4 regions of the Vibrio sp. QJM3NY_35 genome follow, and region 4 is predicted to be linked to each of the others. Evidence: predicted binding sites of a transcription regulator. Region 4 holds the regulator's gene; each other region holds the start of a gene.

Region 1 (7,456 bases), 1.1 Mb from region 4:
AAGTGAAACTGGCTTTGCTGTGTTCGCAGTCTCTATGCTGGTATTAGTGGTCGTTGTTGTCATTATAAAAGCCCCATCTGTCCAGTTTCATCGTCATTCAATTGCGCCGAACGTCTGTCTATCACTTTACCGTCAATCAATTGATCCATTTCATCAAGTAAAGCCAGTGTTGGTTTGGCCGAGAAAATACCTTGCTGAGATTGGCCGTCCATTCCTCGTAAGAACAAGTAGTACACGCCACCAAAATGTTGTTCGTAGCTGTAATTGGCAACGCGGCTGCGTAAGAAACGGTGCAACGCCAATGCATAAATTTGATATTGCAAATCATAGCGATGGTCGGCCATCGCCGATTTCAATGCCTCGCCATGGTAGACAGCAACATCATCTCCTAAGTGATTCGATTTCCAGTCGAGTACATAGTATTTACCTTGGTGCTCAAACACCAAATCGATGAAGCCTTTCAACATACCTTGCACGGTTTGAAAACCTAGGTCGCCCGCTTTAGCCGATAACGGATCGTGATATTGAATGGTTTGATTCAGTTCAGATGCAGCGAGCACTTCGATCGGTAGTAAGAATTCCATCTCAACTAAGCGTTGCGTTGAGTCTTTCTCGCTTAGCTTTAAGTTCTTACCATCCAGCGCGGTGTTCAGCACCGTATCGACCAGTTGTTGAAGCACAGGTAACCACTCTAGTTCGTATTGCTCCGACTCTAATAAGTGAGTGATTACTTGCGTGTTATGTTCGCTGGTTGCTGGCTCGGTAAATTCAACGTCCTCAAACAAGGTGTGTAAGAAAGTACCCGGACGAGCACCACGAGGGAACGTAAAGATAGAGCGTTCAGGTTCAATTAACTCAGACTCACCCTGCTCATCAGCCGAATCAATATCGAAGCCAGACACCTCAATGGTCGCGTCATGGCTCGCGCTGTGACTGCCTTGTTTTACAAGCCCCGAATAACTGGTGATTCGCCAGGCTCGGTCAATTGAAGCCTTGAGTTCATTAGCATGTAAGTCTTCACTCACTTGCTCTGTTTGTACAAACACTTGCTCATGAGCGGTTGGCGTTTCGGCTAACAGCACACTTGAATTTTTTCCTTCAATGGCCGCTAGAGCTTGGTGCAATTCGGCAATACCTTGCTCTTGTCCGTTTTGAACCAAATAGCCCATCGCACTCAAATGCACGCCGGTCGGTTCTTTGGTTGAACGCCCTTTACGCAGTGGCGCCATGCCAATGAAACAGCCATAAACCGCACGAGTCAGTGCTACATAAATCAAACGTAAATCTTCCGCCAATCGCTCTTTATCGGCTTGCGCTAAAGCACTATCACTACCAGTAATATCCAGTACTGTGGTATCAGAATCATGGTCGTAGAATTTGCCTTCACTCGCTTCTCGATAACTCGTAACAAATGGCAGGAATACTAAGTCATATTCCAAACCTTTCGACTTATGAATGGTAACGATTTGAACCAAGTTTCTCTCTGATTCAAGACGTTGAATGTCGTCCTCACTGCCGCCTAAACCATTTTGAGTATCGGAGATCGCTTCTGCTAGCCAACGTAGCAAGCCATAATCGCTATCGAGCTCCTGCCTTGCTTGTTGTAGCAATTCGCCAATGTGCATCAAATCGGTAAGTGAGCGCTCACCATTTTCTTCTTCCAGTAAGCGTTCCGCGAGATGTCGCTTGCTGATAACGCTACGCAGCATTGGTAGCACTCCGCGCTGTAGCCACAACTTACGATATTCTCGAAATTCGTTAACGACGTTCTCCCACACCACTTCATCGTTGTTGAGTTCATCCAATGATGCGGCATCCAGAGCAAACAACTCAGAGGCCAAGCTCGCGCGTAATGCACGATCATTTTCTGGCGTCAGCACCGCTTGCAGTAAGCGTTGAATATCTTGCGCGACTAGGCTGGTGAACACACTGTCTCGGTTCGACAAATACACGCTCGCAATGCCTTGTTCCGACAACGCGTTCTTAATCAAGCGACCTTCACTACCGGTTCGAACCAAAACAGCAATATCACCCGCATTCACGGCATGTTGTTTTTTGCCGTTATCAAAATAGGCTTGCTGGTTTTGAGAAGCGGTCAGAATGGTTTGAATTTGACTCGCCGTCGCCTCAGCCATCGCCTTGTGATATTCGCCTTTTGGTAGTGGCTTGTCTTCAGCCTCTTGCAGCCAAAAGGTGAGTGCGTGCTGAATTTCTCCGTTCATCACCCATTGGCGTTTGTCGGCTGATGGACTGGCGGCAACGGGTAAGAATGGGATGTCTTGGTCATAGATAAACGGACTGTCTGAATTCATAAACACTTGGTTTACTGCGCTGACCATATCCGCACTTGAGCGCCAGTTAGTGCCTAAGGTGTAGTGAGCACTAACTTGGTTTCTCGCCTTGATATAGGTAAAGATATCTGCGCCACGAAAGCCATAAATCGCCTGCTTCGGGTCACCGATCATAAACAAGCCGCACTGCGGATTATCGAGATAGATTCGGCTAAAAATACTGTATTGCAGCGGATCGGTATCTTGGAATTCATCGATCATCGCAACCGGGTATAAGGTGCGGATTCTCTCCACCAGCAGTGATTGCTCATCCACATCAATCGATGCAGATAACTGAGTAAGCAAATCATCAAACGATAACCACTGTTTCTGCTGTTTAGCCTTAGCTAACATGGTTCGACAATGAGTAATCGCATGTGCCAACAATGGAGCTTTTAGATCTGCTGGAGAATTTAAGAAGTCCTCAATCGCCTCAAACACCGCGTGTTGAGGGGCTGTACCTTTTGGTGTTTTTTCAATTAACGTTGCTTGTGAGAACTTCTCTAACTTGTCTGGAAACTGGTAATCATGAGTGTCGATCTGTGCCCATGCTGTGACGGCTTCTAACCAAGTAGGCAAAGACTTCTTGGTGTAGCTGCGCTTGTTCACATCTGAACCTGAGATCAAAGCCAAAAAGTCCGCTTCGGATTCGCACCACAACGCCTTAAGTTGCTTAACTTTATCTAGGTTTTGGTCGTGTAGAGTTTGCAAGTCACTCGACATTGCTTCGACGGTTAGCTTTAGTGGAGAGCCCGTCAGGTAGCGATTTACGTCAGCTAATAGCGAAGCGGGAGAACCCCAGATATTACGAACCTCACCAGCCAATTGAATCGGCAACGGGTAAAACTGCTTACGCCAATAGTCGGCTACTACTTGCGCTTTAAGATGGCTTTCATCTGTCACAAACTCATTATCAAATCGGCTGCCAGACTCGAAGGCATTTTGAGTCAACATTCGCTGACAAAAGCCGTGAATGGTGTAGACAGCCGCTTCATCCATTTGCCTTTCCGCATTAAGCAGTGTTTTCGCAGCGCCAGCGTGGTCTTCGATCTCTTGCAACAAAGGAGCAATCACTGGGTCATCACTTTGCCCGCGAGCAAACGCTATGCGTGCATCATGGATTCGGGCACGAATACGATCCCGCAGCTCTGCGGTTGCCGCTTCGGTAAAGGTCACTACCAGGATTTGATCTACGGTCAGTGGCTCATGGTGTCGGGTAGCTTCTGTAAGCTCACCTTGTGGTGCTGCCGTGCCGTGCCCGAGCAGTAGGCGTAAGTACAGGCCGGCGATGGTAAATGTTTTACCCGTACCCGCCGATGCTTCAATTAAACGCGCGCCATGAAGTGGAAACGTCATGGTATTGAGTGTCTGTGGAGCAATTACCTGAACACTGCTTGTGGTCGTCATGCCTTACTGCCTTCTGATAAATATGTTGTTACAAATGTGACCTAGCGTGGAAAACGTCATTCAATTTACGTCCTACGCTGATTTGTTAATAGTTAGTGCGATCTCTCTCACGGATCAATTCAGATCGCCTCGCTACTATGCGCCCACGAGTTCAGGAGCGCGTACGAGTTTTGTACTTTACGGCGTTACTTTGAACCACAGAATAATGGTCCCTCTGACCTGTGGCCGTACAGCGAACGCCCTACACTAATAATGATTTACTGGCGGCCACTTTATTTCCTGTACCTTGCTTCCCTTCACCTGGAAAGTAAGCACCCCAAATGCTTACCAGCGACTCTCTTTCGTTTTTCATTAATTCAGCGCACACGCTACTGAGCTTGTCGATCACAGCCACTTACTCCTGATCTTCCAGATCGGCAGCAGCCAACCTTGCCGCCTGTAACACAAGCGTTGAATACATACGCGACTCAGCCGCCAGCTCCTCGTCCCACTTAGGCCAAATACGCGAGATGTAGGTATCTCGACCCTCGCCCGTGAAAGCGAAGCTATCATTAAAAGTATCGGCCATTTTCTTGAGCGACTTCTCTTCATCATCGACCCATTTACCACGGCTAAAGCCCGCTTCAACGCCGGCCAAGGCGGTTTTCGGGAAATACGGCAGTGGTGCAGTCATACCTTGATAGAACAGTCGCACTAACTCAGCTAATAAACTCTTCGCCTGCTGCGCATCGCCGATAGGTTGTAGCGTTTGGTGAACCACGCCTTCTTTTCTGTCATAGCCAATAATATGAGTCGTTTTGCCGTGCCCCATCACCGCACAACACAAGTGATCGACCCACGCAGCCAAGTAATCTTGCGAGCGAATTTTGCCACTACGGAAACGCACTAAACCCGATTGATAGTTTTGAGTCAGCCAACCCATCAAACGAACCGGTTTGCCCTCATCTAGTACGTCAAATTCAATATTTACCTCCAGATCTTGTTGTGGCTGCCCACTTACAAATCTAATCTCTTTGGCTAAGTCTTCCGCTTGAACACGGTTGGTTTCAAATTCGATATCACCAAAGGCGCCAACCGGTAATCTGCCCTGTGCTTTTTGCTCAGAGACAAACAATCGAACGGCTTCGTCTGCGCCTTCAGGGTGGTCCAGTAACACTTGCAGCAAAGCATCCTTAAGTTGGAAACTCTCTAAACCATTAAGTACAAATGGCTCATCGTCTTCCATCACAGGAAGTGGCGGCTCAAACACCACTTTTAGACGGCGATTAAAGAAGTACTGCACTGGCAAACGCCAGAAACGCTGTAACTCAACCAAATCGAGTTCTAACGGGTACGTCGCACCCAACAAATAGTCATCCAATGCGCGATTAAATTCACCACTGCGTTCACCGGAACGGTTAGCAGCTGGAAGCCACTCTTTGGCGTAACTCAGCACATGGCTTACATCACCTTGAGTAAACGCAGCGGGGCTGAACGGTGTCATAGTGTGTTCAAAGCTGATCGCTTGAGTCAGGTTGATGCCTGAATCATCACTTGGTAACGCTTGGTCTTCACTTAGGCAGTAATTCTGTTGGCAGTACTCTATCAACTCAGAAACCAATACCGACGGCACTCGCTCAGTATTATCTTGAATCGAGCGGCCGACATAACTGATGTATAAACACTCTTGCGCCGACAACATTGCTTCTAAGAATAGGTAGCGGTCATCATCACGACGAGAACGATCACCCGGTCGTGTGCGCCCGTTCATTAGGTCAAAACCTTCTGGCGGCATTGATCGAGGGTAAACACCATCATTCATGCCTAATAGACAAACGGTTTTGAACGGGATGGAACGCATCGGCATCAGGGTACAGAAGTTAACTTGCCCCGCTAAGAAACGCTGGCTTATACGCGCGCCCGACAGTTTATTATTCAAATATTGGTAGATGATGCTTGGCGATAACTCTTGTTCGTACAGGGCATCATCAAGCTGTTCATTCAGTTGAGAAAGTGCATCGCGAATCGACTTAAGCACCACCTCGCCCTCTAGCTCAACGGCGAAGAAATCATCAATCATTTGCAGCAAGGTTTCACGCCACATGTCGATAGATTGGGTTTCAGTTAAGCGTTGACGGTAATGAGCAATACGGTCAATAAAGTGCGCTAATTTACCCGCTAGTTCGGCGTTAATACCTTGAACTTCGTTATAAGCAGCAATTGGAGAGTGTTCAGTTTCAAACAAACCTGCGGAATCCGACATCGCATAACCCAGTAACATACGCTGGATACCAAATAGCCAAGTATTTTGCTCGGTGGCAGGCAAATCAAACTCTGTTGCCGTAGAAGAATCGACGCCCCAGCGGATACCCGCTTCTTCAACCCACTGCTTAGCTTGCTCAAATTGAAATTCATCAATACCAAAGCGTGCCATCATCGCAGGAATTTCTAATAGCTCTAACAACTCAGAAGCTAAACAACGCGTATTCGGCAACGCGACCAGCTGCATGAACGCGGTCAAAATTGGGCTCTCTTGGTCTGCCGTTCTATCAGAGATCGAGTAAGGGATATAACGCTCACCCGGAGCATTACCAAATACCGCCTGAATCGCTGGGCTATAGGCATTGATGTCAGACACCATCACGATGATATCGCGTGGCTTTAATGTTGGGTCAGCGTCAAACATTGCTAACAACTGATCATGAAAAACTTCAACCTCGCGCATTGGACTGTGACAAGCGTGTACCGTCAACGAACGATCGCCCAGCTCAACCACTTGTTTATGGTTGCTGGAGTCTAAGATGTGATCGTCTTGGTGCTCTTCTAACTCAAGAATATCGGCTTGCAGTTGATGCAGCAGACTGTCTCTCTCGACATCAATAAAGAACTCATGCTCTTCGCAGTCTGATTGAGATAGCAAGAACAGGTTATCTCTGCCCAGTTTACCCATAGACGCAAGTAAGCTATTACCGATCGCTTGGCTGGTATGCAGTTCATCTTCAATATTGGCTTCAATGCCATCTTTTAATGGTGAGACTTCGCCTTCTAGCTGAGGTAAACCATCAACCAGAGCAAACTGCTTACGACGCTGCGCTTCCACTCTCGCCAAGTATTTACGGTCACGAATATCGCCCCAGTAATGTTGGCAAGGATTGGTAAACATCAGGTGGACATCAATCTGCTCGCCAAGCGCTTTCAAGGCATCCATGTAGCGAGGAGGCAGTGACGAAATACCAAACACAAACAGACGTTTCGGCAGGTGTTGTAATTGGCCTTGTTGATTAGCTAACGCTTCAATGAAATCGTGATACAAGTTACCACGGTGATATTTCGATTGGCCTTGAGAGAGCGTTTGCTCGTAGAGTGCCTTCCACAAAATCGGCTGCCAAGGGTGCTCTTGTTGCCCTTCACTATCAATCAATTCTGCAACGGGTTCTCCCGCTTCCCACATCGCCATCCACTCAGGGCGATATACCAAGTAACCATCGAAGATATCGGCAATTTTCTCGGCTAATTGATACAACTTAGAGCCGTCTTCGTCGTTTTCAAGATAGCGCTGTAGGGGTAAGAAATCAGGGTGGTCAAGTTTCGCGGGTAGCAAACTCATCAGCTTCCACGTCATCGCTTCTTTGTTAAAAGCACTGCGTTTCGGTACGTCAGGAAGCACTTGGGTAAACATATCCCAAATGAAGGTTGCTGGAAGAGGAAAATCGATATTTGCTGCTACACCAAACTCTTTG
Region 2 (7,456 bases), 930 kb from region 4:
TGATTTATGGCGAGAGTGGGGCGGGTAAAGAGACGATTGCACGCTCGATTCATCAAAACTCGTCACGAGCTCAGAAACCATTTTTAACGGTTAACTGCCGTGCCTTGTCTGAAATGAGAATAGAGGCCGAGGTGTTTGGCATCTCGGCACAGCCAGCGACAGCGCCTTGTATGTTGGAAGAAGCCGATGGCGGAACCATCTTGCTTAATGATGTTTTAGCGATACCACGCAATCAACAACTGAATCTGTTGCGCTTTTTACAAGAGGGTAAGATTGAAACCGCTAATGGACCTAAATCCGTTGATGTGCGTATTCTGGCCGCGAACTCCTCTGATATCGAGAAGGCGTTGATCGAGGGCGATTTTAATGAAGAGCTCTATCACTACATCAATGTTCTGCGTATTCATGTTCCAAGCTTAAAAGAACGTGTGAGCGATATTTCAGTACTGGCGAATCATTTTCTGCGTGAGTACTCGAAAGAGTTTAATGCTCAAGCGAAGAGCTTCTCAGACGATGCTATCCGTTCGATGAATCGCTACCATTGGCCTGGAAATGTGCGTGAGCTGATGAATCAGATTAAGCGTGTTGTGTTGATGTCTGATGCTGTGATCATTGAGGAGCACCAACTGGATTTACCGAAACAGAATGATGAACGCCGAAGCTTGAAGAGTATTCGAGAACGCTCAGAGCGCGATGCATTGTTAATTGTTTTGGAATCTTACGGTGGTCAGGTTTCGTTGGCAGCTAAGGAGCTCGGTGTATCACGAGCGACGATGTACCGCTTGCTCAATAAACACAGCCTAATCTCTGAAGGGGTTGTTTAGACTCTTTTCTACATGACTTTATTCAGTCACCGTAAATTAAAGGCCACGTATCTATGTGGCTTTTTTGTTTCTGAAGGATAGTCCGTTGTTTTCTGGTTCGACCCTAAGAGAGATATGCTGTGATTTTATATAATCATAGTGAATATGTTATATACAAATGAATATGCAACTGATATTTCAGGCGAATGCATTGTTTTAAAAATGTTAACCAATTAGCGGTTGAATAATATACTCACTTGGTTAGACTTTAACCGTGAAAGCAACGATTTAACAAAGACTTGTCTGCTTTTACTTCCCCATTTTTTTTGGATTTTTTAGTTAGTTTGGAGGCGCAAATGAAACATTTCGATTTTATACAGCATATTTGCGCGTCGTTTGATCCGTGTACTGACATGGTGACTGATATGTCACTCACATCAGCCATGGCCGATCGAAACACCCAAGATAAACCTAACTAATAGATCCGTACCCTTATTTGGCTGCGGAAAAATAGCAGCTAAGTGAGAAGCCTTCATACTATCTAACACGCTATTTTTCCTCAGTTGATTCAACAACTGGAGAGTTATTATGCGTCACTCAGTATATTTAAAATTAGCAACAGTCCTTATCCGTGCCGATCTTCGTCGTGAAGAGCGTGAATGGCAACGAAAAGTTCGTCGTAGTTCATATGAGCTGCCATGGAACAATACTCACTTATTAAGAGATATTGGTCTTGAAGCTGACGGTCGACCGATTGGTTTTTCTGAACCAGAAGTCGTCACGATTGAACGTCGAGTACGTCACCTTCGTCGTGTCTTAAGTGCGCGAATACCGACGTAATCTGCGGGGTTGATAGCACCTTTCGACCCCTAAGATAATTAACAGTGATAGTTATGGCGTCGAAAGTGCAAACTTTTGAACTAGAACTGGCCAAAAAAGAGAAGCGCTTGCTTCTCTTTTTTGCTTTTTTAAGCCGAGATTTGTGCTTTTTTAAGTCGTTATCTAGTAAAGGAAAAGAGTTCTACTAAGCTTTATAGAGCAAGGGAGGCCGGCTATGCAAAAGCATCAATTAGACATGTGGTTACATGGAGAGCACAAAGACTCTTATCAAACACCGAAAGTGTACGTTATTGGCTGTTCTGATATTTCAGAATATCTATTGGCGGTGGAGTACAAACACAAGCTAGAACCGGTAAAGCAAGACGGCGAGCCGCTTCATTTTGGATCCTTGGATCAAGTGAAAGAGGAGTTACTCCGGCTCGGCTTTGAAAAGGCGTATCTTCGCTTACACAACGCCTATGATGAGTTTGGTAATGAGCCAAGCCAAAGCTACTGCGATATTGAACTGGCGCTTAAACCTCATTAAGAGTCGTTTGTAGCGCGAGATTGATTCTAATTACAGACTGTTTTGTAACGCACTGATAGTTTTGGCTATCGAGGCTAGATTAAACGATCTATGCGTAATGTGTTGTCAGCAATTTGTGGGTGAATTGAGTTCGTAGATAGAAACCGCGTGGTTTGGTTTTGATAGGTTTTCCACTTGCACCGTAAGCTTCCGTTAACACACGACTGTTAGCAGCCTTCGGACGTAAATGCAGTGCTTCACCGTGTCTTGCTGTTATCTGTTCAACATTGCCTAAAACGATCAACTCCATCAGTTCTTCCCAATCTCGTTTCAAGAGTTCATCTTCCGCTTGGCTAGGTGTCCATAATAATGGGGATCCTACATGCCTCTCCGCTAGCGGGATCTCTCTTTCTCCCTCGACAGGGATCCACAGTACCTTGGACAGCTTGTTTCGAACGTGACTGGTTTCCCAAGTTATGCCTTGCACACCCATCAAAGGCGCAACACACACAAAGGTGGTTTCGAGTGGCTTGCCAGAGTAGCCAATCGGAATGCTTTTTAGCTCGATCCCGAGCTTGGCAAAATCTTGCTCTGGTTTACTGCCTGCAGGTGCACCCAAGTGCCATTCCAATAGCTGCCCAACCCAGCCTTTATCACGCTTAAGGTCGTTTGGCATCACCATCTCGGCTTCGTCGGCGAGCTCTTTAAAGGTCATTCCGGCGATGGCATACGCGCGCTCCAACAGCTCTTGTTGTGTTTGTGGTTCTGGTTTCATAATAAAAGGCATGATCAAAAAAACGATTTTATCAGAAATTATCACCAAATGACGACTGGTTAAGAAATGATCTCCTTGCGATGAAAGGGATCAAAATCAGGGTTATCCACAGGACATAAAGGTAATTAATTGAAATATTAATTTAGTGGATAAATAAACAGGGGTTTATGGTGGATAAAATGCTTGCCAAATGGGGTTCAAAATGAATCTTTCACTTGGTAGTGTGGATAAACATCGGAGTGGTTGATCTTTAACCACGTCAGGTTTCTGAAAGATCTTTTACATTTCCAATGTTTTTTAAAACCAAAATATTATTTTAATCGTTTGATTTGTATGGAAATAAATTAGGTTTTATTGATTTGTTGTTTTTGGTGTTGATGAATCTATGGATTAAAAAAAACGATTGCGGGTAATTCTTCACATAGTTATTCACAGAAAAGGTGAATAAATGTGGTCTATGTCTCACTATTGTGTGGGTAACTAGAATTTGAGCAAAACTTATCCATATTCCTAGTTATTATTCATAAATATAGCGCTTATCACGTCACTAAGTTTGCTCCGATTGGGGATATGTGGAAAAATCAGAGTAATTAAAAATTTAGATAGAGGTTGGCCAGTGATAGATGGCGATGGTTACCGATTAAATGTTGGTATTGTAATCTGTAACAACCATGGTCAGGTCTTCTGGGCTAAACGATACGGGCAACATTCATGGCAATTCCCTCAAGGGGGAATAGATGAAGGTGAGACTCCGGAACAGGCAATGTACCGCGAGTTGTATGAAGAGGTTGGCCTTACTAAAAAGGATGTAAAGATCGTCGCGACAAGTCGTCATTGGTTACGCTACAAGCTACCCAAACGACTGGTTCGGTGGGATTCTAAACCTGTCTGTATTGGACAAAAACAGAAGTGGTTCCTTTTGCGCTTAGATTGCGATGAATCGCATATCAATATGCAGCGTGGAAGTACACCTGAGTTTGATGGTTGGCGTTGGGTGAGTTACTGGTACCCAGTTCGACAAGTTGTTTCTTTCAAGCGAGATGTTTACCGTCGAGCGATGAAAGAGTTCGCATCTTTAGCAATGCCGTTTAAAGAGCGAAAAATAAAAGGAAAGCGCAAATTGCGTAGAGGTTAAGCATGCTCAGTCAACTAAGGGAAATAGTTGAACACGTATCAAGAGTTGAAGATGTGTCGACGGCTCTTGATATTTTGGTTAAAGAGACATGCAGTGCGATGCAGACGGAATGTTGCACCGTGTATTTGGCAAATAATGATATGCAGCGCCTTGAGTTGATGGCAACTCAAGGCCTGATTTTCAAAGGCAATAGCATTCACATTGGTTTTGACGAAGGTCTGGTTGGCCTTGTTAAAAGAAATGCTGAACCTATCAACCTTGCACAAGCGTCTGCTCACCCTGCTTATAAGTTTTTTCCAGAGCTTGGAGAAAACGTCTATCACTCTTTTCTCGGTACTCCGATTATCCACCGCAAGCAAGTGCTCGGTGTATTGGTCATTCAACAGAAGACCCCGCGTTTATTCAGTGAGATGGAAGAATCCTTCCTTGTCACGCTCTCTGCACAACTTGCCGTTATTGTGGCGCACGCCCAAACTCAAGGCCATTGGCTGTTAGAGCAACAGAAGCTACCTGCGACTAAAGGTATTGCAGCTTCGTCGGGCGTGGCGATTGGTGATTTATGGTGGGACAACACTCAGCCTGAACTCACCGATGTTTATCCTGCTTCGACGCTCAATGTAGAGAGAGAGCATGAGTTGTTGGCGGTAGCGGTTGAAAACGCCCTCAATGACTTTAAGCGTATGCGAAAGCGCTTAGATAGCGAAATCAATAAAGACGCGTTGGCGATCTTTGACCTGTTTACTCACTTACTCAACGATCCAATGTTGCGTAAGGATCTAAAAAGCCAAATCCAGAAAGGCGATAAAGCCGATTGGGCATTAAGACAGGTTGTTGAGAGCTATTCGAACCGCTTTGCTCGTATGTCGGACGTGTATCTTCGTGAGAGAGCACAAGACATCCGAGAGCTCGGACAAAGGCTGCTCTATTTCCTCCACAACTCTGAACATGAACTTCGCACGTTAGATAAGCCGATTATTCTAGTGGTTCGTGAGTTAACCGCTTCGGTATTAGCGTCTATTCCCAAAGAAAAGCTCTTGGCGGTTATTTCTTTGGAAGGGGCAGCGAACTCGCACGCAGCGATTTTATCTCGAGCGCTTGGCATACCTTCAGTCATGGGGGTAAATCTTAACTTAGCTCAAGCTAATGGTAAGCGAGCGATTGTTGATGGGTATAGCGGTGAGATCTTTATTGAGCCGACTAAAAGCCTACTCAAAGAGTATCGAGGGCTGATTCTAGAAGAGAGTGAGCTCTCATCTATGGTCAATCGCGAGCTGTACCTTCCGGCAAAAACCCAAGACGACAAGCAAGTCGAGATCCTGCTTAATGCGGGCTTGAGTGCAGACACTAACATCGCTATCAACCAAGGCGTTGATGGCGTAGGGCTGTATCGAACTGAAATTTCTTTCTTGTTGCAGCAAAGATTCCCGTCAGAGGACGAACAATTCAAGCAGTATCGTTCTGTGCTGGCAAGCTATCCAGAGAAACAAGTGGTGATGCGTACACTCGATATCGGTGGTGATAAGGCCTTACCTTATTTTCCTATCGAAGAGGACAATCCATTCCTTGGTTGGCGTGGTATTCGTTTTACGCTCGATCATCCAGACATCTTTATTATTCAGTTACGTGCCATGCTACGTGCGAGTTGTGAAAGCCATAACTTGAGTATTTTGCTGCCGATGATCTCTGGTGCTCAGGAATTGGATGACGCGCTACAGCTGATTGAACAAGCGTATGACGAAGTGCATGAGCTTGATAACCGAGTGCGTATGCCTCGCGTTGGTATCATGATTGAAGTGCCATCCATGCTGTACATACTGCCGCTGATTGCGGATAAGGTCGACTTCGTTTCAGTGGGTACCAACGATTTAACCCAATATTTATTAGCGGTTGATCGGAACAATTCACGAGTATCCGATGTCTATGAATCCATGCACCCTGCAGTGATCATGGCATTAAAACAAATTCATGATACTTGTAAGCAATATCAATTACCTGTGTGTATTTGTGGCGAGTTAGCCGGTGACCCGATGGGCGCGCTGCTATTGATTGGATTGGGGTATGAGACGTTAAGTATGAATACCTCGAATGTCGCAAGAACCAAATATTTGATTCGTCAATCGAACTTGGCTGAATTACAGGATTTGGCAAATAAGGCACTTTCAAAACCGTATGGTAGTGACATCTATAGTATGATGCTGAACTATTTCGAAGAGCGTGAATTTACAGGCTTCATTCGAGCAGGTAAAAAATAGGATTGAACGTGTCATATGAACTGATAGGCTTGTTAGCAGGCCTTGGTGCTATTGTTGGTGTTTTAGCTGGCTTGCTAGGCATTGGTGGTGGTTTGCTGGTGGTTCCTGCCTTACTGTTTTTGCTTCCTAAAGCGGGTATCCCTCAAGAGTTTGCGATGCAAATGGCATTGGCTACCTCGTTATCAACCATCATAGTTACGTCAGGATCATCTGCGATTAACCATCTAAAGTTGGGTAACGTAGAGATATTTGTCGTTAAATGGTTGATGCCAGGTGTCGTGATAGGTGGCTTCCTCGGTTCTTTCGTGGCCGATGTAATCCCAGCTCAATACTTACCAAAAGTCTTTGGTGTGATTGTTTTGGTATTGGCGTTGCAAATGCTGCTGTCGATTCGCTCTAAGAGCCAAAAGTCGATGCCAGGTTCAGCTAAAACCGTGTTGTGCGGTGGCGGTATTGGTTTAGTATCAAGTTTAGCGGGCATTGGCGGTGGGTCTTTATCGGTACCTTTCCTTAATCATCACGGTGTGGAAATGCGTAAAGCCGTCGGCTCATCTTCGGTATGCGGTTGTGTTATCGCGATTTCGGGAATGCTAGGTTTCATTTGGCATGGATCTTCTGTCGATGATCTTCCTGCGTATAGCTTGGGTTATGTTTATCTGCCGGCTTTGATCGCGATATCTTGTACCTCAGTTTTGACCACTCGAGTGGGTGCGAAACTGGCCACTCAATTGCCAACCCCAGTGCTGAAGAAATTCTTTGCGGTGTTTTTAATGTTTATAGCAGCCACAATGCTGCTGTAGTGTCTTTTCTGTTAGTCATTGAACTAACCGTTAATCAATTTAGATAGAGAGCCAAGTATGTCTCAGGGTTTTATCGAATTCCCAAATATCGATCCTGTTCTTATTGAACTAGGACCAATCTCAGTTCGTTGGTACGGCCTAATGTACCTTGTCGGCTTTATGTTTGCTCTTTGGTTAGCAAATCGCCGAGCTGATCAACCGGGTAGCGGTTGGACTCGAGAGCAAGTATCAGACTTACTGTTTGCTGGCTTTTTAGGTGTGGTGCTGGGTGGTCGTATTGGCTACGTACTTTTCTACAACTTTGACCTTTTCCTAGCAGACCCACTGTACCTATTTAAGGTATGGA
Region 3 (7,456 bases), 180 kb from region 4:
GCCGTTTACAGCTTCAATAGCTTTAAGAACACCTTTACCTAGGAAACGTGATTTGTCGCCGTCACGTAGCTCAAGAGCTTCGCGAGAACCAGTAGATGCGCCAGATGGAGCAGCAGCCATACCTACGAAACCGCCTTCTAGGTGTACTTCAGCTTCTACAGTTGGGTTACCACGTGAATCGATGATTTCACGACCTAGAACTTTAACGATCTTAGACATTGAATGTTTCCTTCTCGTTGAATATATAAATGTCAAATTTAAAGGTAGCAGCACAACTTACGCAGCTACCTGTATTCCTTTTTACTTCTCTAACTCGCCGCGCTGGAACTCGCCAGCCGCTTTAACGAAACCTGCAAACAATGGATGACCATCGCGAGGTGTTGAAGTGAACTCTGGGTGGAATTGAGCAGCAACAAACCATGGGTGGTTCGGGTTCTCAATAACTTCAACCAGTTTCTTGTCCGCAGATAGACCCGATACTTTTAGGCCCGCTTTTTCGATTTGTGGACGAAGATTGTTGTTCACTTCGTAACGGTGACGGTGACGTTCATGGATCGTCGCGCTACCGTATAATTCGTATGCTTTAGTCCCTTTAGCAAGGTGACAAAGCTGTGAACCAAGACGCATCGTGCCGCCTAGGTCAGATGATTCTGTACGCTCTTCAACTTTACCTTCGCCATCAGTCCATTCAGTGATAAGGCCAACAACTGGGTACTTAGTTTCAGTACAGAATTCAGAAGAGTGTGCCCCTTCCATTTTCGCAACGTTACGAGCGTACTCGATAAGCGCTACTTGCATACCTAGACAGATACCTAAGTACGGTACTTTGTTTTCACGAGCGTATTGAGCAGCAAGAATCTTACCTTCAACACCACGGTCACCAAAGCCACCAGGAACTAGGATTGCATCTAGGCCTTCTAAAACTTCTACGCCACGAGACTCAACGTCTTGTGAATCTACGTATTTAATATTAACGCTTAGGCGGTTTTTCAAGCCTGCGTGTTTTAGCGCTTCATTTACTGATTTGTATGCATCTGGTAGTTCAATGTACTTACCAACCATACCAATCGTCACTTCACCCGTTGGGTTAGCTTCTTCGTAAATTACTTGTTCCCATTCAGACAGATCTGCTTCTGGAGCTGTGATGCCAAAACGCTTACATACAAGTTCATCAGTGCCTTGAGCTTTAATAAGCTGAGGGATCTTGTAGATAGAGTCAACATCGCGCATAGAAATAACTGCATTTTCTTGCACATTACAGAACAGAGCAATTTTCTTACGCTCGTTCGAAGGAATGTTGCGGTCTGAACGACAAACTAGGATGTCTGGCTGAATACCAATAGACAGCAACTCTTTTACAGAGTGTTGCGTCGGCTTAGTTTTCACTTCGCCCGCAGCTGCTAGGTATGGCACTAGAGTAAGGTGCATGAACATTGCGCGTTCACGGCCTAGTTCTACTGCTAGCTGACGAATCGCTTCCATGAATGGTAGAGATTCGATATCACCAACCGTACCACCAACTTCAACGATCGCGATATCGTGGCCAGCTGCGCCAGAAATAACACGCTCTTTAATAGAGTTAGTGATGTGTGGGATAACCTGAATTGTTGCACCTAGGTAATCACCGCGACGCTCTTTAGCGAGTACGTCTGAGTAAACACGACCTGCAGTGAAGTTGTTACGCTTAGTCATCTTGGTGCGAATGAATCGCTCATAGTGACCAAGGTCAAGGTCTGTTTCAGCGCCATCTTCCGTAACGAACACTTCACCGTGCTGAGTCGGGCTCATAGTGCCTGGATCAACGTTGATGTAAGGGTCAAGCTTCATCATAGTCACTTTAAGACCACGAGCTTCTAAAATAGCCGCAAGAGATGCTGCAGCAATACCTTTACCTAGAGAGGATACAACCCCGCCAGTAACAAAAATGTAATTTGTCGTCATGTTTAACCTGAAATTGGTTGAATGAGGGAAATGGACTACTTCTGGACGGGATGAAAATATACCAGAAGCCCCTTATCGCCACAACGTGAAATCTATCACACTGCTATTTTTTATTTTTTGCTTCAAATCAATTCATGATAAAAGCTTTGGTTATCTTTTCTCCGCCACTTTGACTTCATCCCACATGGAATCAAGCTGTTGTAGTGAAAAATCGGTCAAATTTTTATCTTGCTGACGAACTTTTTGTTCCACCCCTTTAAAGCGACGTGAAAACTTCAGATTGGCTTTGTTCAGCGCCGTTTCTGGATTTTTACCTAAATGTCGCACCAAATTGACCGTCGCAAACAGCAAATCACCCAACTCTTCTTCAACCAAATCTTCGTTAGGTGTGACTTGAAGCGCCTCTTCCAACACCTCGTCAACTTCCTCTAAAACCTTATCAGCGACTGGGCCAATCGAGTCCCAGTCAAAGCCATATTTCGCGACCTGCTTTTGAATCTTTGTAGCACGCGAAAGTGCAGGTAGAGAGTTTGGTATTGAGTCTAGAATACTTTCTTGAGTTTTGCCTGCTTGTGCTTTTTCTTTGGCTTTTTCCGCTTCCCAGTTGGCATTGATTTCTTCATCACTGGCAAACTCGGTATCAGAGAACACGTGCGGGTGACGTCGTGTTAGCTTCTCATTGATACCATCAACCACATCAGAGAACTCAAACAGCCCCTGCTCTTTCGCTAGCTGACTATAGAAAATCACCTGAAACAACAAGTCTCCTAACTCTTCTTGTAGATTCGGCCAATCTTTGTTGTGAATCGCATCCACCACTTCGTAGGTCTCTTCGATAGTATGCGGCACAATTGTTTCAAAATTTTGTTTTAAATCCCAAGGACAGCCACCTTCTGGATCGCGCAGCTTAGTCATGATCTGTTCAAGTTGTTCAATCGGGTGATTCATCGTTTTCTTCCTATTACTGTCTTTGATTTTTAAATTTATAACGTCTGCTAAAACTAAAAAAGGTGAGCAGCCAAAACCACTCACCTTTGTTGATACTGTCTAATTCTCTAAATTCCGCATCTTTCACTAAGCAGTTGTTACTTTAACAAGGCAACAAGCTTTCGCGATTCCTGAGCATAGCTCGCCTATGTGATGGTACAAGAAAGCGCAGTTAACGCAGTAAACGCAGTAAAAGTGACTAATGCAACGTGAAAGTTAGCCTAGGCGTTTAACCGACATGACATCTTTAATTTGCTCTACTCGACTGGTCACTCGACTCAGAATCTCAATATTGGTCACTTCCAAATCGAAATCCATTACCGATAGCTGACGTTTATAGTCGATGCGGCTCTTCATTGTCGTCACGCTGATCTTCTCGTTCGAGAACAGTGAGGTGATGTCTTTCAGCAAGCCATTACGCTCCAGTGCTTCAACACGCAGCGTTAGGATGTAAGAACCGACGAAGCCATTGCCCCAGACTGTATCAATAATACGTTCTGGTGCGTGCAGGCTTAGCTCACTCAACTGTTCACAGTCAGCACGGTGAACTGAGATACCACGACCTTGAGTGATGTAACCTTTAATCACATCACCAGGGATTGGCTGACAGCAACGAGCTAGGTGTGTCATTAAGTTATCAACGCCCTCAACCACTACCGCGTCTTTCTTTGGACGACTCTGTTGTGCTGGTTTGTTTTCCGACTCAAGCAGTTTCTCTAGCGCTTTCTTGTCTTCTTCTTCCGCCGTAGGCTTATTCACCAACGCATTGATGTGATTAACCACTTGGTTAATGCGCAAGTCGCCACTGCCGATACCAGCATAAAGCTCATCTGGCGTGTTGACGTTAAAGCGCCTCAGTGCGTATTGGTCGGCATCTTTTAAGGTTGCACCCACTTTCGCAAGTTCCGCCTCAAGGATGTCTCGACCCGCTTCGAGGTTCTTCTCACGACTTTGCGCGCGGAACCATGCGTTAATCTTCGCGCGAGCACGACCTGAATGAACAAAACCTGTGGTTGGGTTTAACCAATCACGTGATGGGTTCGGTTCTTTCTGAGTAATGATTTCAACCTGATCACCCATCGATAATTTATGAGTGAACGGTACGATACGGCCTGCTACTTTGGCACCGATACAGCGGTGTCCAACCATCGAGTGGATGTGGTAAGCGAAGTCCAGTGGGGTTGCACCCATAGGTAGATCGACCACGTCACCGCGCGGTGTAAAGGCATATACGCGATCATCAAATACTTGGCTACGAACTTCATCCAGCATCTCGCCAGAATCCGACATCTCTTCTTGCCAATCGATAAGTTTACGCAACCAAGTGATTTTCTCGTCGTAACCACTGCGTCCGCTTGAAGCACCTTCTTTGTACTTCCAGTGTGCAGCTACACCCAATTCAGAATCTTCGTGCATTTGCTTGGTACGGATTTGAATCTCAATGGTCTTACCTTCAGGGCCCAGAACCACGGTGTGAATAGACTGGTAACCATTTGGCTTAGGGTTCGCCACGTAGTCATCAAATTCACTTGGTAGATGTTTGTATTTGGTATGAACCACACCTAAGCCGGCATAGCAGTCTTGGAGCTGATCGGCGATGATACGTACCGCACGCACGTCAAAAAGCTCATCGAAGTCCAAGCCTTTCTTTTGCATCTTACGCCAGATACTGTAGATGTGTTTTGGTCGACCGCTGACTTCAGCATTGATGCTTGAACGCTTCATTTCAGCCGTTAAGTCGTCAACGAAATCTTTAATGTATTGTTCACGTACGATGCGACGCTCAGACAGCTGTTTAGCAATCTGCTTGTAAGTGTCTGGCTGTTGGTAGCGGAATGCGTAATCTTCGATTTCCCACTTAAGCTGACCAATACCTAAACGGTTAGCAAGCGGAGCGTAGATGTTAGAACACTCTTTTGCTGCCGCGCGACGCACAGCATCAGGCGCTTTTTTCACCTCAATAAGGTTACAGATTCGTTCAGCGAGTTTGATGACTACGCAGCGGAAGTCGTCGACCATTGCCAGTAACATACGGCGAACGTTATCAACTTGACCCGAGGCAGCACTGCCTTCAAGAGTCACGTTTAACTGGCCTAAGGCCGCCATTTCTTCAACGCCATCGATCAACTTTACGGTTTCTTTACCGTAGCTTTCTTCAAAAGCTTCACGCTCAAAAACGCCGCTTGAGACGACGGGGAAAAGTTGCGCTGCAATTAAAGTGGCACGGTCCATGGACAGCGTAACCAAGATTTCGATCATCTCGCGGCCACGCCAAAGCAAGAGCGACGCTTGCTCGTGATCTTTTAATAGCTCTTCACAGTGACGATAAACTTTGATCAGTTTATTCGAGGTTTTTGCGTCTTGATTCAATGACGCAATCCAACTTTCTAGCTCAAACTGTTCGCTTGGGTTTAAATGTGCGCTTCGTACCGCAACCATCATGCCTTCCTAGTTATTATGTTTTATACCCAATTCAATATGACTAACTGGTTCCAAGTTAGTTCGACCATATTGATATCAGCGCAGGCTTCCCTGCGCCTTTGTGATTCATTTGAAGCCTTGTTTAAGGGCCTCTAAGCCTTGATAAAGAGAGCCATCGATTCGAGATGACTGGTGTGTGGGAACATGTCCAACATACCCAGTTTGGCTAATTGATAGCCTTGTTTTTCTAAGCTCTCAGAATCTCTAGCTAGAGTAGCAGGATTACACGAAACATAAACCACACGCTTCGCTCCTAACGCTGAAATTTGATCAACGATCCCACTCGCTCCCGCACGTGCCGGGTCCAGCAATACTTTATCGAATTTCTCTTTTGCCCAAGGCTGTGAAGATAAGTCTTCTTCAAGGTTAGCTTGGTAAAATTCCGTATTACTTAACTGGTTTAACGCTGCATTAGATGTGGCTTGCTGAACCATTTCATCAACGCCTTCTACACCAACCACAAACGCCGATTGTTGCGCGATAGGCAAACTGAAGTTACCGAGACCACAAAATAGGTCGAGCACTCGCTCATCCGCTTGAGGCTCTAGCCACTCAATCGCTTGAGCCACCATCTGCTGATTCACTTTCTGGTTTACTTGGATAAAGTGGTTTGGCTCAAACGGTAACGTCACGCCAGTTTCGCTATAAGAAGGTGCATCGCCTACTAAGCGAACCAACTTATCGGTTTCAGGCATCGAGTACAGCGTAGCGCCTTCTTCTTTTGCTAACGCAATCAGCGCTTGCTCATCTTTTTCAACCAAAGGCTTAAGGTGACGTAGCACCATAACAGGGCCAGTATCGCCCAACACCAATTCAACGTGTCCTAAAGACGTAAGGCTGTTGAAAGTGTTCAGTAAATTTTTCAGTTTTGGCAGCAATACATTGAGGCGAGGATCAAGCACGGCACAGTCGATGATATTTTCAATCTGCTTACTCTGCTTCTTACGGAAACCAAACTGAAGCTGCTGTGTCTTTTTATCAACAAATAGGCTGATACGTGCGCGACGTCGATAACTGGTTTCATCACCAATAATAGGTTGTGCAACTTCAGTGTCAGCCGTTTGGTATTGGCTCATCAGGTGGGTCAGAGATTGCGATTTATGCTCAACCTGAGAAGAGTAACCAAGGTGTTGGAGGTGACAGCCACCACACTGATTAAAGTGCTTACAAAACGGCTTTAAACGCTGCTCGCTCGGCTTCAATAACTTGATGAGCTTAGCTCGCGAAAACTTACTTTTGCTCTCAGTCAGTTGAATAACCACCTGCTCACCGGGCAATGCGCCATCAATGAAAACCGGTTTATTCTTTTGATAAGCGATGCCAGCGCCATTGTGATCCATTCGTTCAACCAAAACCGATTGATGCTTGGTCTCGAGTTGAGTTTTCTTTTTTGGTTGGAAAAAACGTGCCATTGCTTGTGCCTAATGTATCTTTTAATAAGTAATTGGTATCCAGGACTCACTATTCTGTCTTGGAATCATTGTCGAACGTCACGGCTTTGATTAAGCTTACCGTTCACTTAACCGCCATTGTGTGCGTTATTTTCCCATATCCAGACCTCGATGTAATTAAAGAACATGACCAGATATGGCTTAAGAGCCCGTGTAATTACCTTAACTCTAGCTCCAACCCTGATTATTGGGTTGCTATTGAGTGCATTTTTCTCATTTAACCGCTATCAAGACCTTGAGGGTCAGGTGGTTAACACTGGTACTAGCATCATTGAACCACTTGCGATTGCGAGTGAATCAGGCATGAAGCTCGAAAGTCGAGAGTCTGTTCGTCAGCTTATTAGCTATGCGCATCGAAAGAACTCTAAGCTGGTGCGCAGTATCGCGGTGTTTGATGAACGTCATGAGTTATTTGTAACCTCAAACTTCCACCCCGATTTTGAAAGCCTAACCTATCCCAAAGATAAACCGATCCCGCATTTAAGCTCATCGAATCTGCTCGATAACACGCTGATCCTGCGGACGCCTATCATCGCCGAAGGCCAGTACATCAACTCAGCCAACGGTCAATCTCAAGCCAATCAAGCGATCGGCTA
Region 4 (7,456 bases):
CGCAAATTGCATTGTGATCGACTTTTATCTGGTTTCAGCCTACTATGCAGGCGTCTGTTCACCTCAAATTTCTATGCTATTTCAATTATGATTACTTTCTCTGATATTCAATTGCTACGCGGCGGTAAGCCACTCCTCGACCAAGCATCTGCGACTTTTCACCCTGGCGACAAGATCGGTTTGGTTGGTAAAAACGGCTGTGGTAAATCTACGCTATTCGCCTTAATTAAGGACGAACTGTCTATTGATGCAGGTTCATTCAGCAAACCCGCTCATTGGGAGATGGCTTGGGTTGCTCAAGAAACCCCAGCGTTAGAAAGAACAGCAATTGAATACGTGATTGATGGCGACCGTGAATACCGCGGCCTTGAAGACCAACTAGAGAAAGCTGAACAAGCCGACAACGGCACATTGGTAGCAGAAATCCACGGCAAGATTGAAACCATTGGTGGTTACAGCATCAAGGCGCGCGCTGCCGAGTTACTGGACGGCCTAGGCTTTAGCCAAGAACAAATGACATGGAACCTGACTCAATTCTCAGGTGGTTGGCGCATGCGTTTGAATCTAGCGCAAGCCCTACTATGTCGTAGTGACCTGCTGCTACTCGATGAACCGACCAACCACTTGGATTTAGACGCTGTAATGTGGCTAGAGCGTTGGTTACAAACCTACCCTGGCACGCTAGTACTTATCTCGCACGATAGAGACTTCTTAGACCCTATCGTCAATCGTATCGTGCATGTTGAAAATCAACAGCTCAATGAGTACACGGGTAACTACTCATCGTTCGAAACACAACGAGCGCAAAAACTGATTCTGCAACAAGCGATGTATCAAAAGCAGCAGAAACAGATGTCTCACATGCAGAGCTACATTGACCGATTCCGTTATAAAGCTTCAAAAGCTCGCCAAGCGCAGAGCCGTATAAAAGCGCTAGAGAAAATGGAACAAGTGTTACCTGCTCAGTTTGATAACCCATTCAGCTTTGAGTTTAGAGAACCAGACGCACTACCAAACCCAATCATGATGATGGACGAAGTATCAGCGGGCTATGATGACAATCTGATTCTAGAGAAGATTCGCCTGAACCTAGTACCAGGCAGTCGTATTGGTCTGCTTGGTCGAAATGGTGCTGGTAAATCAACGTTGATTAAGCTGCTTTCTGGCGAACTGAAACAGCAAGGTGGTGAGCTGAGCTATTCGCAAGGCGTTAAGATTGGTTACTTTGCGCAGCACCAATTAGAAACACTGCACCCTGAAGAAACACCGCTACAACACATGATGCAGATTGCCCCTAAACATACCGAGCAACAACTGCGTGATTACCTAGGTAGCTTCGGTTTCCAAGGCGAAAAAGCGCTCGATAAAGTAGCCCCCTTCTCTGGTGGTGAAAAAGCGCGTTTAGTATTAGCGCTACTGGTATGGCAAAAACCAAACCTGTTGCTACTCGATGAACCAACCAACCACTTAGATCTCGACATGCGTCAAGCGCTGACTTTTGCCCTGCAGACGTTTGAAGGCGCAATGGTTATCGTATCGCACGACCGTTACCTACTGCGTGCAACTACCGATGATTTATACCTTGTTCACGACCGCCAAGTAGCACCGTTTGATGGTGACTTAAGCGATTACTACAAGTGGCTAACCGAACAGCAGAAAATTGAGCGCAAAGAGGCACAAGCATTGGCACCAGCAAAAGACGGTGCCAACAGTGCAGCAGCGAAAAAAGAGCAGAAACGTAAAGAAGCCGAGTTCCGTAAACTGACGGCACCACTGCGTAAAAAGCTGACTCAATTTGAAAAGCAGATGGATAAATTAACGCAGGCTCTTGAAGAAGCCGAGCAAGAATTATCCGACACTTCACTGTATGAAGCTGAAAATAAGGCTAAACTGAATAAAGTACTCGCTCTCCAAGCGAGCAGTAAGTCACAGCTAGAAGAAGTTGAAATGGATTGGATGTCCACTCAAGAAGAGCTTGAGCAGATGGAACAGGATATGGATAGCTTATGAGCCCAGAGCACGCCCCAATATCACTAACACTGGAACGACTATGGCAATTTAGCCTTCAATATTACAGTGTGCGCGGTGTAAAGGATGCGTGCCTAGCTTTGCAAAACCAATTCCACGGCAACGTCAATCTACTGCTGCTTCTCAAATGGCTTGATGAGCAGCAATTGTCTTTTGCTGAAGAGGAGTGGCACAAAGTACACCAGTGCTTAAGCCGCTCTGAAACCCTGCTTCATAGTTATCGAGAGCTACGTAAACATCTCAAAGCACACGTTGTCGACTCACTATACCGTGAAGCCTTACAGTTTGAGTTACAGCTTGAAAAGCAACAACAGTCCGATCTCGTCGACTGTATAAACTCCCTACAACTTTACGCTAACCAGCAATCACCGCTCGCGTTTCAGTACTGTCGTTTATTAGGAGCAGAAAACCTCTACGACGCTTTTTCTGAACCAGCACCTCAGCCCTAGCTCATTCTCTTTCCTTTTTACTCAATCAAGATCCAAGCTTAACTGCGCCCTGTCTCTCTTCATGTGCATGCACTGACTAATATGCACAATGAAGTTTTTAAGGCACCTAACATTGATATTATTCAACTGGTTACCCATAGCCTGTTTTTGTATCTCGTACAAGTGAAAGCCTTGCGCTTATGCCGAGAATCAACCAAGCTCAAATAAAAACGTGGGCGTTTCACTGCAAGCTCAACACGTTATCAAAGCCCATCAAAGAAGCATGGATCGTTTTTATGACAATATTTACCGCAGCCGCTGGTCTCTCTAATCCGCACTTACAAACCTTAGTGCCACGGTTTATTAGAAAACAGGCGCTGTTTCATCCTCACTGGCAAACCTTAGAAACTCCCGATGGTGACTTTCTTGATCTTGCTTGGAGCGAATCACCCGACGGTGACAACCCAAGCAATGATGATCGAAGTAACAAGCCGATATTCGTTCTATTCCATGGTTTAGAAGGTAGCTTTGAGAGCCCTTACGCCAACGGACTGATGAATGCATTTGCTAAAGATGGTTGGTTATCGGTAATGATGCACTTCAGAGGCTGCAGCGGAAAACCCAATCGCCTGGCTCGCGCTTACCATTCAGGTGAGGTCGAAGATGCGCGCTTTTTCCTAAGACACCTACACGCGCAGTTTCCGAATAACCCTAAGGTTGCGGTTGGCATATCTTTAGGTGGAAACATGCTGGCGAACTATTTAGCTGAGTACGCAGACGACCCATTGCTGTCGGCGGCGACAATCGTATCTGCTCCATTTGACTTAGCGTGTTGCTCTAGTCGCATTGAGCGCGGTTTCTCCAAGCTTTATAAGAAGTACCTGCTCAACTCTCTAAAATCGAATGCGCTAAAAAAAGTTAACTTGCTACAGGAAAAACTTGGCATCACAGCTGAAGCCATCAAGAACATAACCAAACTGTATGAGTTTGATGAACGAATCACTGCGCCTCTGCACGGCTTCAAAAATGCCCAAGACTATTATGCGCAATGTTCTGCGCTGCCTAAGCTCAATAAGATTAAACTGCCGACGCAGATCATTCATGCCAAAGACGACCCTTTCATGACCGATGATGTGATCCCAAAATTCGTTCTGCCCGATAACATCGATTATCGACTGTTTCAAAAAGGCGGCCATGTTGGGTTTATTACTGGCAGCACACTCAAGCCAAGATTTTGGTTAGAAGAAGCCTTGCCTGCCTACTATGAAAGTATCCAAGATTCGGCATAATGACCGAGCCTTAGTAAATAGAAGCAAAACATTACTAAGCACACGCATTTCTACATCAATAAACCTATTTATGAACATAAAAGAGAGAAGTATTTATGATCATCCCATGGCAAGACATTGCACCAGAGACACTGGAAAACCTCATCAAAGAATTCGTGCTGCGTGAAGGCACAGACTACGGCGACGTAGAGGTTTCACTGCAAAACAAGATTGACCAAGTGAAACATCAATTAGCTTCAGGAGAAGTCAGCATCGTGTTTTCTGAACTCCATGAAACCGTTGATATTCAAGTCACAAAACGCTTCTAAGCTGCGCTCATAAAGGAGCCGTGTTATAGTGGTAAACGATTGCTAACAAGTAAGTTACTCAAAAGACAAGGGTTGTCATGTCCGCTAAACATCCAATTATTGCGGTGACGGGTTCATCTGGAGCCGGCACCACCACTACCTCAGAAGCCTTCCGTAAAATGTTCAATATGATGGACGTGAAGGCAGCTTGGGTTGAAGGGGATAGTTTCCATCGCTTCACACGTCCAGAGATGGATGTCGAGATCCGTAAAGCGCGCGAGCAAGGTAAGCACATCAGCTACTTTGGTCCTCAAGCCAACGACTTTGGTGCGCTAGAAGAGTTCTTCCGTAAATACGGTAACGAAGGTACAGGTAAAGTAAGAAGCTACCTGCACACCTTTGATGAAGCCGTGCCTTACAATCAAATGCCGGGCACCTTCACGCCATGGCAAGAGATCCCGGAAAATTCCGATGTGATGTTTTACGAAGGCTTGCACGGCGGTGTGGTTGATGGCGACATTAACGTTTCTCAACACGTCGATTTGCTGATCGGCATGGTGCCCATCGTCAACTTAGAGTGGATTCAAAAATTCGTTCGTGACACTCGCGATCGTGGTCACTCACGCGAAGCGGTAATGGACTCCATTGTTCGTTCAATGGATGATTACCTCAACTACATTACCCCGCAATTTTCGCGCACTCACATAAACTTTCAGCGTGTTCCAACCGTAGATACATCGAACCCACTTAACGCCAAAGGAATTCCAAGTTTAGACGAAAGCTTCGTAGTTATACGTTTGCGTGGCATCAAAAACGTCGATTTCCCCTACCTTCTGGCTATGATTGATGGCTCTTTTATGTCTCGCCATAACACGCTAGTGGTGCCAGGCGGCAAGATGAGTTTTGCTATGGAGCTCATTGTGAGGCCAATCCTGCAACAACTTATCGAAACCGGAAAAATAGGTTAACAAAACGACATTCTGGTTGATTACTTTTCATACCGTGATCATGTGCACAATTTTGCGTAAAAAATCGTAGCTTGGTCACGATTAAAATCAAGAAATAGTACCTGAAAAAGGATACTATTCTTAAACGAAACACAAGATAGCTTGCAGCGCTCAACGAGTGCTCTTATCCTACAAGTCAATCCAGGCTTAGCTAAAATACGGAAAGCGGCAAGCATACCCTGCAGAGGAAGTGAGATATTATGGTTCTAGGTAAACCTCAAACCGATCCAACATTAGAGTGGTTCCTTTCACACTGTCATATTCATAAGTACCCTTCAAAAAGTACTTTGATTCATGCTGGTGAAAAGGCAGAAACCTTGTACTACATCGTTAAAGGTTCTGTGGCAGTTCTTATCAAAGACGAAGAAGGTAAGGAAATGATTCTTTCTTACCTAAACCAAGGCGACTTCATCGGTGAGCTTGGCTTGTTCGAAGAAGACCAAGAGCGTACTGCTTGGGTTCGTGCTAAATCTCCTTGTGAAGTAGCTGAAATTTCTTTCAAGAAATTCCGTCAACTTATCCAAGTGAACCCAGATATCCTAATGCGTCTTTCAGCGCAAATGGCAAACCGTCTACAAGTAACTAGCCAAAAGGTTGGTGACTTAGCGTTCCTTGACGTAACAGGTCGTATCGCTCAAACGCTACTAAACCTAGCGAAACAGCCAGATGCAATGACTCACCCTGACGGCATGCAAATCAAGATCACTCGTCAAGAGATTGGCCAGATCGTTGGTTGTTCTCGTGAGACAGTTGGTCGTATCTTGAAGATGCTAGAAGAGCAGAACCTAATTTCTGCACACGGTAAAACTATCGTGGTATACGGCACTCGTTAATCTCGATTAACTGAGCCAAAAATTTGAAAGCCACCAAATGCGAGTTTGGTGGCTTTTTTGTTTTCTTAAGATCTATAGAGCAGATACGAGATGCGAATAGAACACCTACAGCTTCCAAGCACAAACTGTCTCGAAGCGAAGCGTACTCGCATCTATAGGACAAAATCCGTGCTCGTATCTTTCTTTAACCGTTGGTGCTCTCAAAGATTTTGTCAGCTGATGCTGCAACAAAACCTGTGTAAAGCTCACCGTTGACCATCGCATAACGCTTAGCGAACTCATAGAAGCCCCCAGGAATCATCTCATTGCCTTCAACAAATGAAACTGGGACTTTGTCTGCCATTGTTGATGATTGCTCTAATAAGACCTCTGGAGAGCCTTTAACCTGACCGCCAGATGCATTGATCGTGAAGCCTGACTCGCTCAGGTAGTCATTCACCGCCTGCACTTCATCAAATTCATTTAGCTGGTTCACACTCACCGTAAAGTGGTTTGCACCATATCCATGAGCCGCGAGCCAAGACGCGTATTCGCTCTCTTTTGCGAGCACTTGGAAGTCAGCGAAGCTCAAATCCCAAAGACGACCGCCAAACAAGAACTCATGGCCTTGAAGCTTACTTGCGTCCACTTGCTCAACCAACTTAGCAACGATCTGTTGCAAGTCACTTGAACACTCTTCTACCTTCAACTCACTAATGAACACTTTTGGTTGTTTTGGATCTGGGTGCTCGTAATGTTTAGCCACTAACTTCTTACTCTCAAACAAGTAGTCGCCACACGCCTGATAGCCTAATTCAAGGAAAGGCTTCGCTAATGTTTCAATACCCAAAGGAGCAACATTGAAAGTACGCAGTGCAATGTGATCATTAATCAGCGCTTCGTCTTCTTTCAGCAAGTGATGCACTTTCTCAGCCGATGGACAAAGCCTGTGAATGTAATCGTCCCAAAGTGATTTAAAGAGTAGATCGGGCGTCATGGTGACTCCTTGTCAGAGGTTCTAGCAAGCTAGTAATTTGGATTAGAGAGGGAGAGGCTGAGACACAGAGTCAGCAGCCATCAGCCTGTGACATACTTTTTCTATTATTATCTACCGCCCAATCTAGATGTCGGACGTGATGGAAAAGGGAAGCGATAACACCACTTCCCTATTTCAAACTTAACGCATGAGCCTAGGACTCATTAGCCTAAATTAAAGCTCAATACCCGGGCTAAACGTTGCCGGAAGTTGAGTTTCGCCACCTTCCATTGAAGCCATAGGATAAGCACAGTAGTCCGCTGCGTAGTAAGCACTTGGGCGTAGGTTGCCCGAAGCACCCGGGCCACCAAACGGTGCATCACCACTTGCGCCTGTTAGCTGACGGTTACGGTTAACAATACCCGCACGGATATGGTCCACGAAGTATTCCCATTCAGAATCATCTGTTGATACTAAGCCAGCAGATAAACCAAAACGAGTGTCGTTAGCTAACTCGACCGCTTGCTCTAGCGATTGGTAACGAACCACTTGCAGTAATGGACCGAAGTACTCTTCATCTGGCAGTTCTGCAATATTGGTTGCATCGATAATGCCCGGAGAAACAAACG

The links. The regulator CRP, encoded in region 4, controls carbon source genes, mostly activating them, when cyclic AMP is high. The targets are predictions, from matches to a motif close to TGTGANNNNNNTCACA.
Region 1: recB (exodeoxyribonuclease V subunit beta) is a predicted target of CRP. The motif match lies at 3,834-3,849, and genes of this name have one in related genera.
Region 2: rppH (RNA pyrophosphohydrolase) is a predicted target of CRP. The motif match lies at 3,373-3,388, and genes of this name have one in related genera.
Region 3: pyrG (CTP synthase) is a predicted target of CRP. The motif match lies at 2,026-2,041, and genes of this name have one in related genera.

The regions. Positions count from the first base shown of each region.
Region 1 covers NZ_CM173507.1:792,026-799,481, reverse strand. The annotation lists gene recD (exodeoxyribonuclease V subunit alpha) at 1-63, opposite strand, end outside; gene recB (exodeoxyribonuclease V subunit beta) at 63-3,737, opposite strand; gene recC (exodeoxyribonuclease V subunit gamma) at 4,132-7,456, opposite strand, start outside.
Region 2 covers NZ_CM173507.1:605,250-612,705, forward strand. The annotation lists gene vpsR (cyclic-di-GMP-binding transcriptional regulator VpsR) at 1-824, shown strand, start outside; gene AC3CH3_RS02725 (hypothetical protein) at 1,392-1,643, shown strand; gene AC3CH3_RS02730 (DUF6482 family protein) at 1,858-2,169, shown strand; gene mutH (DNA mismatch repair endonuclease MutH) at 2,258-2,923, opposite strand; gene rppH (RNA pyrophosphohydrolase) at 3,540-4,058, shown strand; gene ptsP (phosphoenolpyruvate--protein phosphotransferase) at 4,061-6,310, shown strand; gene AC3CH3_RS02750 (sulfite exporter TauE/SafE family protein) at 6,319-7,110, shown strand; gene lgt (prolipoprotein diacylglyceryl transferase) at 7,168-7,456, shown strand, end outside.
Region 3 covers NZ_CM173507.1:2,893,258-2,900,713, forward strand. The annotation lists gene eno (phosphopyruvate hydratase) at 1-219, opposite strand, end outside; gene pyrG (CTP synthase) at 301-1,941, opposite strand; gene mazG (nucleoside triphosphate pyrophosphohydrolase) at 2,092-2,889, opposite strand; gene relA (GTP diphosphokinase) at 3,145-5,367, opposite strand; gene rlmD (23S rRNA (uracil(1939)-C(5))-methyltransferase RlmD) at 5,502-6,821, opposite strand; gene barA (two-component sensor histidine kinase BarA) at 6,987-7,456, shown strand, end outside.
Region 4 covers NZ_CM173507.1:3,074,841-3,082,296, forward strand. The annotation lists gene AC3CH3_RS13995 (ABC transporter ATP-binding protein) at 88-2,010, shown strand; gene AC3CH3_RS14000 (TIGR02444 family protein) at 2,007-2,477, shown strand; gene AC3CH3_RS14005 (hydrolase) at 2,753-3,745, shown strand; gene AC3CH3_RS14010 (YheU family protein) at 3,841-4,053, shown strand; gene AC3CH3_RS14015 (phosphoribulokinase) at 4,131-5,000, shown strand; gene crp (cAMP-activated global transcriptional regulator CRP) at 5,240-5,872, shown strand; gene AC3CH3_RS14025 (2-oxoadipate dioxygenase/decarboxylase family protein) at 6,057-6,848, opposite strand; gene astD (succinylglutamate-semialdehyde dehydrogenase) at 7,062-7,456, opposite strand, start outside.